One region of the Pararhizobium qamdonense genome, then DNA from elsewhere that is predicted to be linked to it. Evidence: predicted binding sites of a transcription regulator. Region 1 holds the regulator's gene; the other holds the start of a gene.
What was found. Region 1 encodes PhoB, which activates phosphate uptake and scavenging genes when phosphate is short. Its sites were predicted from a motif close to TGTCATNNANCTGTCAT; they were not measured.
Positions count from the first base shown of each region.

Region 1 (7,851 bases):
GGTGAAGGATTCGACCATCACCAACGCTGGGAATGGAGACAAGACCATGAATTGGACTGACGAGCGGGTCGAAAAACTCAAGAAATTGTGGTCCGAGGGTTTGAGCGCGAGCCAGATCGCTGCACAACTCGGCGGCGTCAGCCGCAACGCCGTCATCGGCAAGGTTCACCGTCTCTGCTTGCCGGGCCGCGCCAAGGCCGGCGGCAGCACGGCAACCGCACGGGCCAAACGCCCTGCCCCGACCGCTGCACCACGCGCACCGAGCTTTACCGCAGCACGCATGACAGCCACCCGCACCGTGACCCGCACCACCGGCGCGACCGTCATGAAGGAAGAGGTCGAGATCGACGCGATCGAGGATCAGGAAACAGCGCCCGCCGGCAACAATGTCGTTGTTCCGATGTCGCGCCGCCTGGTGCTGACGCAGCTGACCGACCGCACCTGCAAATGGCCGATCGGCGACCCGATGAAGGAAGAGTTCCACTTCTGCGGCAACGATTCCCCGGACACATCCCCATACTGCACATTCCACGCCAAGCTGGCCTACCAGCCCTCCGGCGAGCGCCGCCGGGCTCGCTAAGGGCGGAACCTGCCTTGCGCTTCGTCAATCCCATCCCGTTCGTGCGGGATATCAGCATCTCGAAAGCCTTCTATGGCGAGAAGCTGGGACTGGCGATCAAGCAGGATTTCGGCGATTTCGTCCTGTTTGAAACGGGATTTGCCATCCATGAGGGCAAATCCCTGGAAACGACGGTTTGGGGACATCCGTCAGTCAGTTCCGGGGCCTATGGCCGTCAAAATGTCCTGCTCTATTTCGAACATGATCCTTTGGATGCGCTGTTTGCCCGCATCGCCGGTCATGTAATCCTCATCCATCCCATCGAGACCCAGCCCTGGGGACAGAGGGTATTCCGCTTTTACGATCCGGATGGTCACGCCATTGAAATTGGCGAACCGCTCGATCAGCTTTCCAGCGAATAGCCAGCACCGCGCACCGTGCGGATCACGTCCTGCATGTTGGAAAAGTTCAGCGCCTTGCGCAGGCGGCCGACATGCACGTCGACCGTGCGCTCATCGACATAGATGTCATGACCCCAGACACCGTCCAGAAGTTGCGAGCGCGAAAAGACGCGGCCTGGCGAGGCCATGAAGAATTCCAGCAGGCGAAACTCCGTCGGGCCCAGGCGGACCTCGCGGGTCTTGCGGTGGACGCGGTGGGTTTCGCGATCGAGTTCGATATCGCCGCATTTCAGCAGCGTTGACAGCACTTCGGGCTTTGCCCGGCGCAGCATCGCCTTGACCCGTGCCATCAGTTCCGGCGTCGAGAACGGCTTGACCACATAATCATCGGCGCCGGTGGCCAGACCGCGCACGCGCTCGCTCTCTTCGCCGCGTGCCGTCAGCATGATGATCGGCAGGCGTTCGGTTTCCGGGCGCTGGCGCAGCCGGCGGCACAGTTCGATGCCGGAAACGCCCGGCAGCATCCAGTCGAGGATGAGGAGATCGGGAAGACGTTCCTGCAGGCGCATTTCCGCCTCGTCGCCACGATTGATCGTATCGACTTCGAACCCTTCGGCCTCGAGATTGTATCGGAGGAGGACGCTGAGCGCCTCTTCGTCTTCAACAACAGCAATTCTTGGCAACATTCAGTTCTGCTCCTTGGCGCCCGGCCGGCTGGCCGAAGGCTTGCCGAGCGGCTCCAGCGGCCGCTCGCGCATTTATCCGTAAGATTTCACTTACTTTACTGTGGGCATCAATTGCCGATTGCGCCAACCGTATTGGCCGTATCGTCCTTCGGACGCTCGCCAACCGGCTGTGCGCCAGTCGCCATGTAGTAGATGGTTTCGGCGATATTGGTGGCGTGGTCGCCGATACGCTCGATGTTCTTGGCGCAGAACAGGAGATGCGTGCAGGGCGTGATGTTGCGCGGGTCTTCCATCATGTACGTCAGGAGTTCGCGGAACAGCGAGGTATAGATCGCATCGATCTCATTGTCGCGTTCGCGGATGCTGTTGGCCTTTTCCGGCGAGCGCGAAGCGTAGACATCGAGCACTTCCTTGAGCTGAACGAGCGCGAGCTCGGCCAGATGCTCCAGGCCGCGCGCCAGCTGCCGGGGCAGGCTGGCATGGGCAACGGCGATGACGCGCTTGGCGTTGTTCTTGCCGAGATCGCCGACGCGCTCCAGATCGGCCGCGATGCGGATCGATCCCATGATTTCGCGCAGGTCCGCCGCCATCGGCTGGCGTTTGGCAATGGTGACGATCGCCTTCTCGCCGATCTGGCGCTCGGCCTCGTCGAGAATGGCATCGTCGGAGATGACCTTCTGGGCGAGCGCCAGGTCGGAATTGACCAGGGCGCGCACGGATTCGGCCACCATCTGTTCGGCCAGGCCGCCCATCTCGGAGATGCGCCGGGTCAGGTACTTCAGATCTTCGTCATAGACGGAAGCAATGTGCGTAGACATGATTGTTTTTCCTTGCGATCACAATCCGGGTTGGAAGACCACCACCCTGCCCTCATGACAGGGTGGCGAAAGCGTCCTCAGCCGAAGCGGCCCATGATGTAGTCTTGGGTCCGCTGGTCGTCCGGATTGGTGAACATCTTGTCGGTGTCGTTTTCCTCGACGAGATTGCCGAGATGGAACATGGCGGTGCGCTGCGAGACGCGGGCGGCCTGCTGCATCGAGTGCGTGACGATGACGATCGTATAGTTCGTGCGCAGTTCGTGGATCAGTTCCTCGACCTTGGCAGTCGCGATCGGATCCAGCGCCGAACAGGGTTCGTCCATCAGGATGACTTCCGGGCTGACGGCAACGGCGCGGGCAATGCACAGGCGCTGCTGCTGACCACCGGACAGGCCGGTGCCGGATTCGTGCAGGCGGTCCTTCACCTCGTTCCAGAGACCAGCCTTTTGAAGGCTCGACTCGACGATCTGGTCAAGCTCGGCCTTGGTGCGGGCGAGACCGTGGATCTTCGGACCGTAGGTGACGTTCTCGTAGATCGACTTCGGGAACGGGTTCGGCTTCTGGAAAACCATGCCGACGCGGGCGCGCAGTTCGACGACGTCGATGCTCGGGTCGTAGATATCACCGTCGTCGAGGGTGATCTTGCCGGTGACGCGGCAGCTGTCGATCGTGTCGTTCATGCGGTTGAGTGTGCGCAGGAACGTCGACTTGCCGCATCCGGACGGGCCGATCAGCGCGGTGACGGTGTTTTCACGGACGTTGAGGTTCACATCGAAAAGCGCACGCTTTTCGCCATAATATACCGAAACGTCCTTTCCGATCATCTTGAAGGGAACAGTGTTCATTTTCTGGTCCAGCGCCTTTTCAACTGCTGCTTCTGACATCATGTTCATGTTTCTACCTCACTACCAGCGCCGCTCAAAGCGACGCCGCAACAGGATTGCGCCCAGGTTCATGACGACGAGGAAGATCAAGAGGATCATGATCGCACCCGAAGTCCGTTCGACAAATGCACGTTCGGCTTCGTTGGCCCACATATAGATCTGGACCGGCAGAGCAGTGGACGGGTCCATCGGCGAGCCCGGATAATCGACCACGAAGGCCACCATGCCGATCAAAAGAAGCGGCGCGGTTTCGCCGAGCGCATGCGCCAGGCCGATGATGGTGCCCGTGAGCACGCCTGGCATGGCGAGCGGCAGGACATGGTGGAAGATGGTCTGCATCTTCGACGCGCCAAGACCCAAAGCTGCCGAGCGGATCGACGGCGGCACCGCCTTCAAGGCTGCGCGGGTGGCGATGATGATCGTAGGAAGCGTCATCAATGTCAGCACCAGGCCACCGACGACGGCGGCCGAACGGGGCATGCCGGCGAAGTTGATGAAGATCGACAGGCCGAGCAGACCATAGACGATGGAGGGAACCGCCGCGAGGTTGTTGATATTGACCTCGATCAGATCGGTCAGCCGGTTCTTCGGCGCAAACTCCTCCAGATAGATCGATGCCGCAACGCCGATCGGAAGGGCAAGCGCCAGGACGATCAGCATCATGTACAGCGAGCCGAGTGCGGCGACGCCAATACCGGCGGCTTCAGGACGGCTGGAGGCACCATAGGTGAACAGGCCGGTGTTGAACTGCTTGGCCATTGCGCCGGTTTCGGTCAGCTTTTTCATCCATTCGAGCTGCTGATCCTTCACCTTGCGGTTGGCTTCGGCAACGGTCAGGTCGATCTGGCCCTTGTTGGCGCTGTCGATATTGCCTTCTGCGAGCAGAGAGACATTGGCGGTCGTGCCGATGATGGCCGGATTGGCAACCACCAGATCGCGCAGTTGCGTGCGGGCACTGGCCGAAACCATGTCCGTTGCCTGCTTGACGAGCGGCCTGTTGGCAGGATCGATGCCAAGTGCCTTGATCAGCGCGTCACGCACCAGAAAAGGATAGTTCGCCGTCATCAGCTTGGACGGATTGGCGCCACGCTCGTTCTTCGGATCGATGATCTGTTCCGAAAACTCGATCGGCAGGGTGATCGCCGTCTGCTGGAAGGCCGTGTAGCCCTTGGAGACGACGGTCCACAACAGAACGAAGAGGAAGAACAGGCCGATCAGGATTGCCGTCAGGCCGTAAGCCTTGAAGCGGCGTTCGGACGCGTAGCGCTTCTTGATGCCGATATCGCGTCTTGTCTGCGCCGGGCGCACGAAGGTGGACTGTACGGAGGATGTCATGTCGGTCATTCGTACTGTTCCCGATACTTGCGCACGATGTAGAGTGCATAGATGTTGAGGCAGAGCGTGATGGCAAACAGCGTGATGCCGAGAGCAAACGCCACCAATGTCTGAGGCGAGTTGAACTCGAGGTCGCCCGTCAGCTGATTGACGATCTTGACGGTGACCGTGGTCATCGCCTCGAACGGGTTGAGCTGCATGCGGGCGGCAACACCGGCAGCCAGCACCACGATCATGGTCTCACCGACAGCACGCGAAGCCGTCAGAAGCAGAGCACCGACGATGCCGGGAAGTGCTGCCGGCAGGATGACGCGCTTGATGGTTTCGGAGCGGGTGGCGCCAAGACCGAGCGAGCCGTCGCGCAGCGAACGCGGCACCTGCGTGATGATATCGTCCGACAGGGAGGAGACGAACGGGATCAGCATGATGCCCATGACGAGACCGGCGGTGAGAACGCTCTGCGCCTGGATGAAGTTGACGTAGTTTCCCGTCACCAGCCCATTCAGCTGCGCCGAGATATCACGCAGGAAAGGCCCGACCGTCACCAGCGCGAAGAAGCCGTAGACGATGGTCGGAATGCCGGCGAGGATTTCGAGCAGCGGCTTGGCAATGCCGCGCACCACAGGCCTTGCATATTCGGCCATGTAGATGGCGGCGAACAGGCCGACCGGCACGGCAAAGAGCATGGCGACAAAGGCAATATAGAGCGTACCCGCGAGAAGCGGCAGAAGACCGAACTGGCCTTCCGTGCCGCCGCTGCCGGCCGCCGAAAAGCGCGGATCCCAGACAGTGCCGAAGAAGAATGCGCTGGGGGATACCGACTGGAAGAAGCGGATGGCCTCCGACAACATCGAGCCGACAATGCCGACCGTCGTCAGGATCGCAATGGAAGAGGCCAAAAGCAACGTACCGAGCATGACGCGCTCGACACGGTTTCTGGCCCGGAAGGGCGCGCTGATACCGCGAATGGCGAAAACAGCACCGGCAAGGGCGATGATCAGCACGACCGCGCTCATCACCCACCGGCTGCCGTCTCTCAAGCTGTTATAATGCTGGGCGGCCGCAACCATATAAGGCTCGCCGGCATTGGCCATTGGAACGCCCTTGGCCGCCAGCGCGTCTCGCAGGCTGGAGGAGCCGTTGGTGACGGCTTCAAGCTCAGCACTGTTCAAAAGCTTCAGGCCATTGGCAACCTGCATGACCTGGCCGAGCATTAGCTCGGTGGTCGCGCCACCCTGGCTTTGAACAGTTTCCGGCAAAGCGGACCGGACGGAATTTTCAACGAAAAACGGGCTGGCGAGAAGCCACACGGCAAGAACGAAAACAGCCGGCAGAACCGCCCAGATGGCGACATAGGCGCCATGATAACCAGGAAGAGAATGCAGGGCGGAAAGCTTGCCTTTGGAGCTGGCCATCGCCCGCCCACGGCCGGCAAAAAATGCTCCAAGGCCAACGATCAAAATGACCAAAAGAATAAGAGAAGTGCTCATCGATATGTCCCCCCGGCCCATCAATCATTGAAAGCCGGCAAATCCGCATACTTCGGGAGGTCCGGCACGGCGTTTCGCCGTGCCGGATTATTGACTTATATTAGAGCATGTTGCCGTCGGTGAAGGCCTTGCGGTCAGCTTCGCGCTCGGCATCGGGAGCCGGAACGAGACCGTAGGCAGCCAGCGGGCTTTCCGGGCCGACCATCTGGTCGTCGAGGAAGAATTCAACATATTCCTTCAGGCCCGGGATAACGCCGAGATGGGCCTTCTTGACGTAGAAGAACAGCGGGCGGGAAACCGGATATTCACCCGAAGCGATCGTCGCGCCCGACGGAACGATGCCGCTGACGGTGGCAACCTTCAGCTTGTCAGCGTTGTTTTCATAGAAGGACAGGCCGAAAACGCCGATGCCGTTCTTGTTGGACGCGATACGGGCGAGGGTTTCGGTGTAGTCACCATCGATATCGATCGCCAGGCCGTCCTTGCGAACAGCGATGCACTTCTTGGCAGCTTCCTTTTCGTCGGCAACGAGGCCCTTGATGGCAACGTCAGCACCGGTGTCCTTGCAGCCGTGGGCCAGCATCTTCTCGTCGAAGACTTCGCGCGTGCCGTGCTTTTCGCCTGGGATGTAGGCGGCGATTTCAACGTCCGGCAGGTCCTTGTTGACTTCCGACCACTTCTTGTAAGGATTGGCAACAAGCTTGCCGTCGATAACGAGTTCAGCGGCGAGAGCCAGGTAGATATCCTTCGGCTCAAGCTTCAGGTCAGCATTGCTGCTGTCGGTTGCGAAGACGATGCCGTCATAGCCGATCTTGACTTCCTGGACTTCGGTAACGCCGGCTGCCTTGCAGGTTTCCAGCTCGCTGTCCTTGATCTTGCGCGATGCGTTGGCAATATCGATCGTGTCCGGGCCAACGCCCTTGCAGAATTCCTTCAGGCCGGCACCGGTGCCGCCCGATTCAACAACCGGGGTCTTGAAGTCAGGGAAGGTTTCGCCGAACGTTTCGGCAACAATCTTTGCGTAAGGCAGAACTGTCGAGGAACCAGCGACCTGGATCTGGTCGCGAGCAATGGCAACGCCTGCAAAAGCGGCGGATGCAACCAGAGCTGCAACAGTAAGTTTCAAGGACTTCATCAAAATACTCCCATAATGGGCTTGTGTGGGTGCGCGTTTCATCAGCGCTCGCTTCGCCGTGTCGATCGGCCGCCCTAGTTAGCGCCCGATGCCCACACCTTTTATGTCAAGTTGACGAAACATTTGTGACAAATCAAGTTATTGAAATATTTCAATATTTTAAATAAATGACTTTTCGGGTGGCAGGTTTATGTCAAAACCTGACGGTAAACACCGTGCCCTTGCCGACTTCAGACTGAACCAGCAGCCGGGCGCGATGGCGGGTGAGGATATGCTTGACGATGGCAAGCCCAAGCCCGGTGCCTTTTTTCGACCGGCTGGCCTCCACGTTAACCCGGTAGAATCGTTCGGTAATGCGCGGAACATGCTCGGCCGGGATACCCGGCCCGTGATCGCGAACGGATACTTCCGCAGGCATATCGCCGCCGCCTGACAGCGTGACCTCGACCTTTTTTCCCTCCTGGCCATATTTGCAGGCGTTTTCGATCAGGTTCTCGAAAACTTCCGTCAGTTCGTCGCGATCTCCCTGCACGATCACCGGAT
Region 1 covers NZ_CP119566.1:4,100,181-4,108,031, forward strand. Annotated here, with positions in the region: gene PYR65_RS20080 (GcrA family cell cycle regulator) at 47-580, shown strand; gene PYR65_RS20085 (VOC family protein) at 595-981, shown strand; gene phoB (phosphate regulon transcriptional regulator PhoB) at 963-1,646, opposite strand; gene phoU (phosphate signaling complex protein PhoU) at 1,754-2,464, opposite strand; gene pstB (phosphate ABC transporter ATP-binding protein PstB) at 2,542-3,357, opposite strand; gene pstA (phosphate ABC transporter permease PstA) at 3,370-4,692, opposite strand; gene pstC (phosphate ABC transporter permease subunit PstC) at 4,689-6,173, opposite strand; gene PYR65_RS20115 (substrate-binding domain-containing protein) at 6,274-7,308, opposite strand; gene phoR (phosphate regulon sensor histidine kinase PhoR) at 7,502-7,851, opposite strand, start outside.

Region 2 (7,851 bases), 960 kb from region 1:
CATGACGGGTATTGCCGTCAACAAGGACGTGGCGATGACGGGTGAAATCACCCTGCGCGGCCGTGTGCTGCCGATCGGTGGCCTGAAGGAAAAGCTGCTCGCAGCGCTTCGCGGCGGCATCAAGAAGGTGCTGATCCCGGAAGAAAACGCCAAGGATCTGGCGGATATTCCAGACAACGTGAAGAACAATATGGAGATCATTCCGGTCTCGCATATTGGCGAGGTTCTGCAGCATGCGTTGCTGCGGGTGCCCGTCGCAATCGAGTGGGATCCGGCCAAGCAGGCCGTGCCGATCGCAGCTGCCGACCCGGTTGACGAGGCCGGAACGGCGATTGCTCACTAATCGCTTGACTTGAGCGCAAACTGGTGCCCTTCGCAGGTTGTGCACTGATTTGCAGCGGAAACAGTGGAAGACCGGCATTTTTGCCGGTCTTTTTTATGTAAAACCCTGCGCAAAGCCTTGCATTCCATGGGATTCGGAGCGATTGGGTTTGCCAAGGCGAGGGCGGCGCGTATGCTGCTCCCGGCTTGAAAATTGAGTCGTTTCGAACCAGTATTGAAAGGGGTGGAAACATGAACAAGAATGAGCTCGTGTCCGCAGTTGCCGAAAAGGCCGGACTCTCGAAGACAGATGCATCTTCTGCAGTTGACGCAATCTTCGACGTTATCCAGGCAGAACTGAAGAACGGCGGCGACGTTCGTCTCGTCGGCTTCGGCAATTTCTCGGTCAGCCGCCGCGAAGCATCCAAGGGCCGTAACCCGTCCACTGGCGCAGAAGTTGATATCCCAGCCCGCAACGTGCCGAAGTTCTCGGCCGGCAAGGGTCTCAAGGACGCCGTGAACTAAGTTTCATGTTTTGTCTGCAGCACCGTGGCGAAGACGCCAACGGTTCGAAAGCAGGTTGATTTGAGGCCCGGGTTTTCCCGGGCCTCTTTTCGTTTGCGGGCTTTGCCAGGCCGCGTTCTGGCCACCGAATTCTAATATGCACCGGCTGTCATGCGGGTGTTACACAGCGCGATCAAAACCCCCTGCGTATTCATTCACCAGGAGGGACATCCCGTGAAGACATTTTCGCTCACCGCAGCACTCGCTGCCGTGCTGGCTGCCTCAACCGCCTCGGCGGTCAGCGCAGAGCCCGTATTCAATCGCATCGCCTCCTTCGCCGTCGCCGGCAATCTGCCTGAAGGGGCGGATGCCAAGTCCGTCACCTCGGCTGAAATCATCGCCGCGAGCGAAGACGGCAACACGCTGATCTATTCCGACAGCCCGAACAAGGCGATCGGCATCATCGATATCACCGATGCCAAGGCCCCGAAGGCCGGTGGCTCCATCGCGTTCGACGGCGAGCCGACCTCGGTGACCATCGCCGCCGGCAGGGCGCTCGTCGCGATCAACACGCGCGAAAGCTTCGTCAAGCCATCCGGCATCCTGGCCCAGGTCGATATCGCCTCCAAGGCCGTCGATACGACCTGCGATCTCGGCGGTCAGCCGGACTCCATCGCCCTGAACAAGGACAAGACGATCGCCGCGATCGCGATCGAAAACGAGCGCGACGAGGACGTCAATGACGGTGACCTGCCGCAGCTGCCGGCAGGCAACCTCGTCATCCTGTCGCTCAAGGACGGCGTTGTCGATTGCGGCTCGATCAAGCACGTCACCCTGACCGGTCTTGCCGATGTCGCAGGCGATGATCCGGAGCCGGAATTCGTCGCCTTCAATGGCCAGGACGAGATCGCGCTGACGCTTCAGGAAAACAACTATATCGTCATCATCGATGGCAAGACCGGCACCGTGAAGAGCCATTTCTCCGCCGGTACCGTCAGCCTCGAAGGCATCGACACCAAGAAGGACGGCGCGCTGAAATTTACCGGCGAGCTGAAGGACGTCGCCCGCGAGCCGGATGCGGTGAAATGGCTGGACGACAATCGTCTCGTCGTTGCCAATGAAGGCGACTGGAAGGGCGGCGCGCGCGGCTTTACCATCTTCGACAAGACCGGCAAGGTTCTCTATGAGAACGGAGCGGCCTTCGAGCGCGAGATTGCCAAGATCGGTCACTATCCGGATGCCCGTAACAAGAAGGGCGTCGAGCCGGAAGGTCTGGAAGCCGCCAAGTTCGGCGAGGACAACCTGTTCTTCGTGCTGGCCGAGCGCGCATCCATCGTCGGCGTCTACAAGGATACCGGCGCTGAACCGCAGCTTCTGCAACTGCTGCCGTCCGGCATCGGTCCGGAAGGCGCCGTCGCCATTCCCGGCCGCAACCTGTTCGTGACCGCCAACGAAACCGACCTCGTCGAAGATGGCGGTGCCCGGTCGCACGTCATGATCTATGAGCGCGCGGAAGGCGAGGCCGCCTATCCGCAGATCGTCTCCACCGAAAAGGATGGCGAGCTGATCGGCTTCGGCGCCCTCTCGGGTCTGGCACCCGTCAAGGACCAGGCAGGCCATCTCTACGCGGTCAACGATTCGGTCTATGCGTCGCAGCCGACGATCTTCACGATCGATGCCACTGCAAAGCCAGCGAGGATCACCGACGCTCTGCGCATCACGCGTGCGGGTGCCGCAGCCCAGAAGCTCGACATCGAAGGCCTGGTGCCGGATGGTGAAGGCGGCTTCTGGCTGGCGTCCGAAGGCGATGCCGACAAGCTCTACAGCCACGCCATCATTCACGTGAACGAAAAGGGCGCAATCGAAAAAGAAATCGCCATCCCCGCCGAGCTGCGTGCCGGCGAGAAGCGTTTCGGCTTCGAGGGCATCACCAGCGTTGGCGAAGGCGATGACAAGGTTCTGTGGATGGCCGTGCAGCGCGAATGGGGCGACGACGAAAAGGGCTTTGTGAAGCTCGTTTCCTACAAGCCCTCCTCGAAGGAATGGGGCGCCGTGCGCTATCCGCTCGAAAAGACGGATGCGGGCTGGGTCGGCCTTTCCGAAATCACCGTCAGCGGCGAGCACGCCTATATCATCGAGCGCGACAACCTGATCGGCGATGCGGCCAAGCTGAAGAAGCTCTACCGCGTCGCACTCGCCGACCTGAAGCCGGCCAAGCTCGGCGGCGAACTGCCTGTGGTCAAGAAGGAAGAGGTCCGCGACCTCATTCCTGACCTGAAGTCAGCCACCAACGGTTACGTCGTTGACAAGGTCGAAGGCTTCACCATCGATGCCGCCGGAAACGGCTACATCGTCACCGACAATGACGGTGTCGATGGTTCCTCGGGCGAAACGCTGTTCTTCTCGATCGGTACGATGAACGCAATGTAATTGCGGCGGTACTGGTAACGGAAAAGGCCGGGATATGATGTCCCGGCCTTTTCTATCTGAACTTGTTGCAAGCAGAGAAAAACGCGCTACCCGGCGGACGTGCCGCTGTTTGCCTCGTTTTCCTTGCGCGTGCGGATTTCATCGGCCTTGGCCACCAGCCGGCTGACGATATCGTGCATCTGGTCGAGCTGCTGGTCGTCGAGCGCTGAAAAAATCTCCTCGATCAGCTGCTTGCGCGGATGTTCGGCGGCTTCCAGAACCACGCGGCCGACATCGGTGATCGACACGATCTTTGCCCGGCGGTCTTCCGGATCGGGCTTGCGCATCACCAGCTTGTCGCGCTCCAGCCCGTCGATGGCTTCCGTCACCGTGCGTGGCGCGAAATTCAGCGCACCGGCAATATCGGTCGATCGGCAGGGGCCGAGCTTGCTGAGGAAAAACAGGAACTTGCTGCGTGCCAAAGACACGCCTTCCTCCGTCATCGATTCGTTAATGAGGCGGTGAACGCGATGATAGAGCTCAAAGAGCTTGTCGGAGACTTCGAATGTGGATTTCATGATGTCTCATATGGATATTATGAGGTGCCATGTCAAATGACGGTATTGTTGACGGTGCCGTCAAGTCTAATTCGCCTGCCTTGCGTCGAGGTGCTGCACGTCCCCAATAATGTTGCTGGACCGAAAGGTCTGAATAGACCTTGGAGCAGGTGATCGGCGGCATTGACGCGGGGGCGGACGCCGGGCCATGGTCGGCCATGCCCTTTCGTTTCGTCCATACCGCCGACCTTCATCTCGATTCCCCCTTGCGCAGTCTTGCGCTGAAAAATCCGGAACTCGCCGATCTCGTGCGAGGCGCGACCCGGACGGCGCTGGCACGCATCGTCGACCTGTGTCTTGCGGAAAATGTCGATGCGCTGCTGATCGCCGGCGACCTCTATGACGGCTCGCAGACCTCGATGAACACGGCGCTCTATCTCTCCGGCGAATTGCGGCGTCTGGAAGCGGCCGGGATTGGGGTGTTCCTGATCCGCGGCAACCATGATTCGCAATCGGCGATGACGCGCGAGCTGACATTCCCCGCCAATGTCCATGTGTTTGCCGGCCGGGCGAAACCGGTTCTGGCCAAGGCGCTCGGCGATGGCCGCGGCGTCCATATCCACGGCATCAGCTTTGCCAACCCGCATGCGCCCGACAGTCTTTTGCCATCGTTCCATCCGCCGGTTGCCGATGCCGTCAATATCGGCATGCTGCATACCAGTCTGGCGGGGACACCGGGCCACGACCCCTATGCGCCCACCAGCGTGGCGGAACTTTCACGGCACGGGTTCGACTATTGGGCGCTCGGCCATGTGCACCTACGCCAGGTTCATGCGCAGGCGCCGCTAATCGTCATGCCCGGCATGCCGCAGGGGCGCGATATCAACGAGGCCGGGCCAAAGACGGTGACACTGGTCACCATTGACGACGATGGGACGTTCGTTCATCGCGAACATCCCATCGGACAGGCGGTGTTCGAGCGCTTGGCCATCGACCTTACCGGCGCGCAGGACTGGCGCCAGATGCTGGAAAAAGTGGGTGAAGCTCTGGCATCTCTGCGAAACGAGGCGGGCGCCGATCATCTGATTCTGAGAATTGCGCTGACCGGCACGACGCCGCTCGCCTGGAAACTCCGGCGCGATCCCGATTTTCTTCTGGCGGAAATCACCAATCTCGCCGCCGGCCTCAACGGCTGCTGGGTCGAGAAGATCGATATTGCCTGCCGGGGTGTTGAAACGGGCACGGCTTTGACCGGTCCGGATCCCGTGGAGGAACTGGCAGACCTGATCCGCACCGACGTGTTGGCCTCCCACGCCTTTCGCCTGGAAGCGGCCGCCCTGGTCGATGAGCTGTTGCTGCAGCTGCCGCGCGAATTGCGCGACAGTCTCGCCGGCGATGAGCAGGCGGCCGGGGTTCTCATGCAAGCCTTGGCGCTGGCCGGCAGCGATGATGTCCTGGCCTATCTGCATGGCGGTGATGCGGAGGCGGATCGCTGATGCGCCTCAATCGTCTCGATCTCATCCGCTATGGCAAATTCACCGGACGCAGCCTGGATTTTGGCGAGGCACGTCCCGGCCGGGCGGATTTCCACCTCGTCTATGGTCCGAACGAAGCGGGAAAATCGACGCTGTTTTCGGCTTTTCTCGATCTCTTGTTCGGTATCGAGCGGCTGAGCGGCTACGGCTTCCTGCACCCCTACGCGACGATGCGGGTGGGGGGCGTCATCGAGACTGGCGGCAAGGTGCATTCCGTCTCGCGCGTCAAGCGCAATCAGAACTCCCTTCTGGGGGCGGATGACCAGCCGCTGCCGGACAACCTGTTTTCCGCAGCCCTCGGCTCGATTGACCGGGCGACCTACCAGATGATGTTCTCGCTCGATGATGACAGCATCGAAAAGGGCGGCGAAAGCATCCTGAAGAGCGAGGGGGAGCTGGGCGCTCTCCTGTTTTCGGCAAGTTCCGGCCTGCCGGACAGCAGCGCCATCCTGTCCGGGTTGAAAGCGCAGGCGGATGCCTTCTACAAGCCGCAGGGACGCAAGCACAAGCTGGCGGAACTCAAGGCCGAATTGGATGTGCTAAAGGACGAAAAGGCGGCTATCGACATCAACGCGCGCGAGTTTTCAAGCTTGCGCAAGCTGCGCGACGCCGCTGCCGAGCGCCATCAGTCGGCGGAAACCGCACGGGCCGGGTTGCGTGTGTCCTTCGATCAGGCGCGCGACCGGATCGAGGCTTTGCCGCTTCTGGCGCGGTTGCGCGGCCTGCGCACCGAGCTTGCCGGTTTCGCCGACCTGCCGGAGCCACCGGCCGACTGGCATGCGCTGCTGCCGCAGTTGCAGCGCGAGGAAACCGCTATCGATGCCCGACTAGTGCAGCTGGATGCCGATATCGACCGCAGAGCCACCGAAATCGCCGCCATCGAGCGGGATGTGGTTGCGCTGGCGATTTCAGCCGATATCCGCGATCTCGACCATTCGGGCCTCGAAGCCCGCCACCGCACCGCTGCCAGCGATATGCCCAATCGGCTCGACGAGCGGGCCAAGATCGCTGCGGATATTGCCGTGCGCGTCGCCCGCCTTGGCCGGACTGCCGAGACCGAGGCGACCACCCTCATCCTGCCCGCTGCTTTGACCGGCCGGCTGCAGGATCTCGCCCAGAAGCATGCCGCCCTGAAGGAGCGCCTGGATGCGGCGCTGCGCGAAAAGACGCTGGCCGAGTCCGAGACCGCCGAGGCGTTGCGGATACAGGCGGCACTTGCCAGCGAAGGCTCCGCGCATACAGCCGATCCGGCGCCGCTTGCCGACAGGCTGCGTACCCTGCGCCAGAATGATTGCCTGTTGCGGCAGCAAACGGCAGATCGACAGATGGCTACGCTCAGCGACCTGATGGCCGACAAGCTTGCAACGCTGTCGCCGGCGAAGCTCGATGCGGACAGTGTGGCAGCGGTGTCCATTCCGGATGAGGCCGACATTGCCGAGTGGACGGCGCGGCGCACGGCGCTGACGGAACAGCTGAAACGGCTGGATGACAAGATTGCCGAGGAAACGGCGCTGACTGCCGCCGAAGAGGCCAAGCTGGAGGAACTGACGCGCACCGGCGGCTTTGCCGCCGATGATGCCGCCTTGACGTTGCGCGCGCAGCGCGACCAGGCCTGGCAGGCGCATGTGGCGCAACTGGACAGCGATAGTGCCAGTGCGTTCGAAACCGTGCTTAGGACAGATGACGCGGCGACGGCGCTGCGGCTGGCGCGCGCGCAGGACCTTGCACAGGCAAGAGGGCTTTCGCTCTCCATCGCGGAGCGCAACGGCAAGCTTTCTGTAATGCGCCAGCAGCATGAGGCAACGCTTGCAGCCATCGCCACCCTTCGCGCGGAGATTTCGGCCTCGGCCATCGATTGCGGCTTGCCTGCGGAGACCAAGCTCAACCAGCTGGTTTCATGGCTTGGGCGCAGGCTGGCTGCGCTGGAGGTTCGAAACCAGCTTCGATCGGCACAGCAGGATGCGCGGCTCGCTGCAGCCGATGAAACCAAGGCTCTGGAACGTCTGACGCAGACGCTGGCAGAGAGCGGCGTTTCGAACGGCGTGCCCGCGCGGCTGGAAGATGCCCTGGCCTTTGCCGAGCGCATCATCGAGACCTTGCAGGCGGCCCACCGGGCACATGCCACGGCTGCGGGAGCGGTGGAACGGGCGCAGACGCTTCTGCGCACGCGCACGGCCGCATGGTCGTCGGCCGATGCGGAGATGGCGCAGTGGACCGGACACTGGCAGGAGGCGATCGGCACGACGTGGCTGGCGGAGGCTGCAACGCCGTTGTCGCCGCAGGAAATAGCCCCCGTTTTGATCATCCTTCAGGATCTCGACAAGCTGATCCAGCGCAAGGCGGATCTCGATCATCGCATCGATGGCATGCGCAAGGACCAGCTCGCCTTTGCCGCGATGATCGACATGCTCACTGAGCGCCTTGCCATGACCGGCGCGGACGAGCCACTGCTTGCCGCGCAGACGATTCGCGACCGGCTGGCGGCTGGCGAACGGCAGGAAGCGCTGTTCCGGCGCCTTTCGGAC
Region 2 covers NZ_CP119566.1:3,144,300-3,152,150, reverse strand. Annotated here, with positions in the region: gene lon (endopeptidase La) at 1-343, shown strand, start outside; gene hupB (DNA-binding protein HupB) at 574-846, shown strand; gene PYR65_RS15365 (esterase-like activity of phytase family protein) at 1,060-3,255, shown strand; gene PYR65_RS15360 (MarR family winged helix-turn-helix transcriptional regulator) at 3,342-3,812, opposite strand; gene PYR65_RS15355 (metallophosphoesterase family protein) at 4,010-5,287, shown strand; gene PYR65_RS15350 (ATP-binding protein) at 5,287-7,851, shown strand, end outside.
Region 2: a site for PhoB is predicted at 993-1,009, ahead of PYR65_RS15365 (esterase-like activity of phytase family protein). Genes of this name have one in related genera too.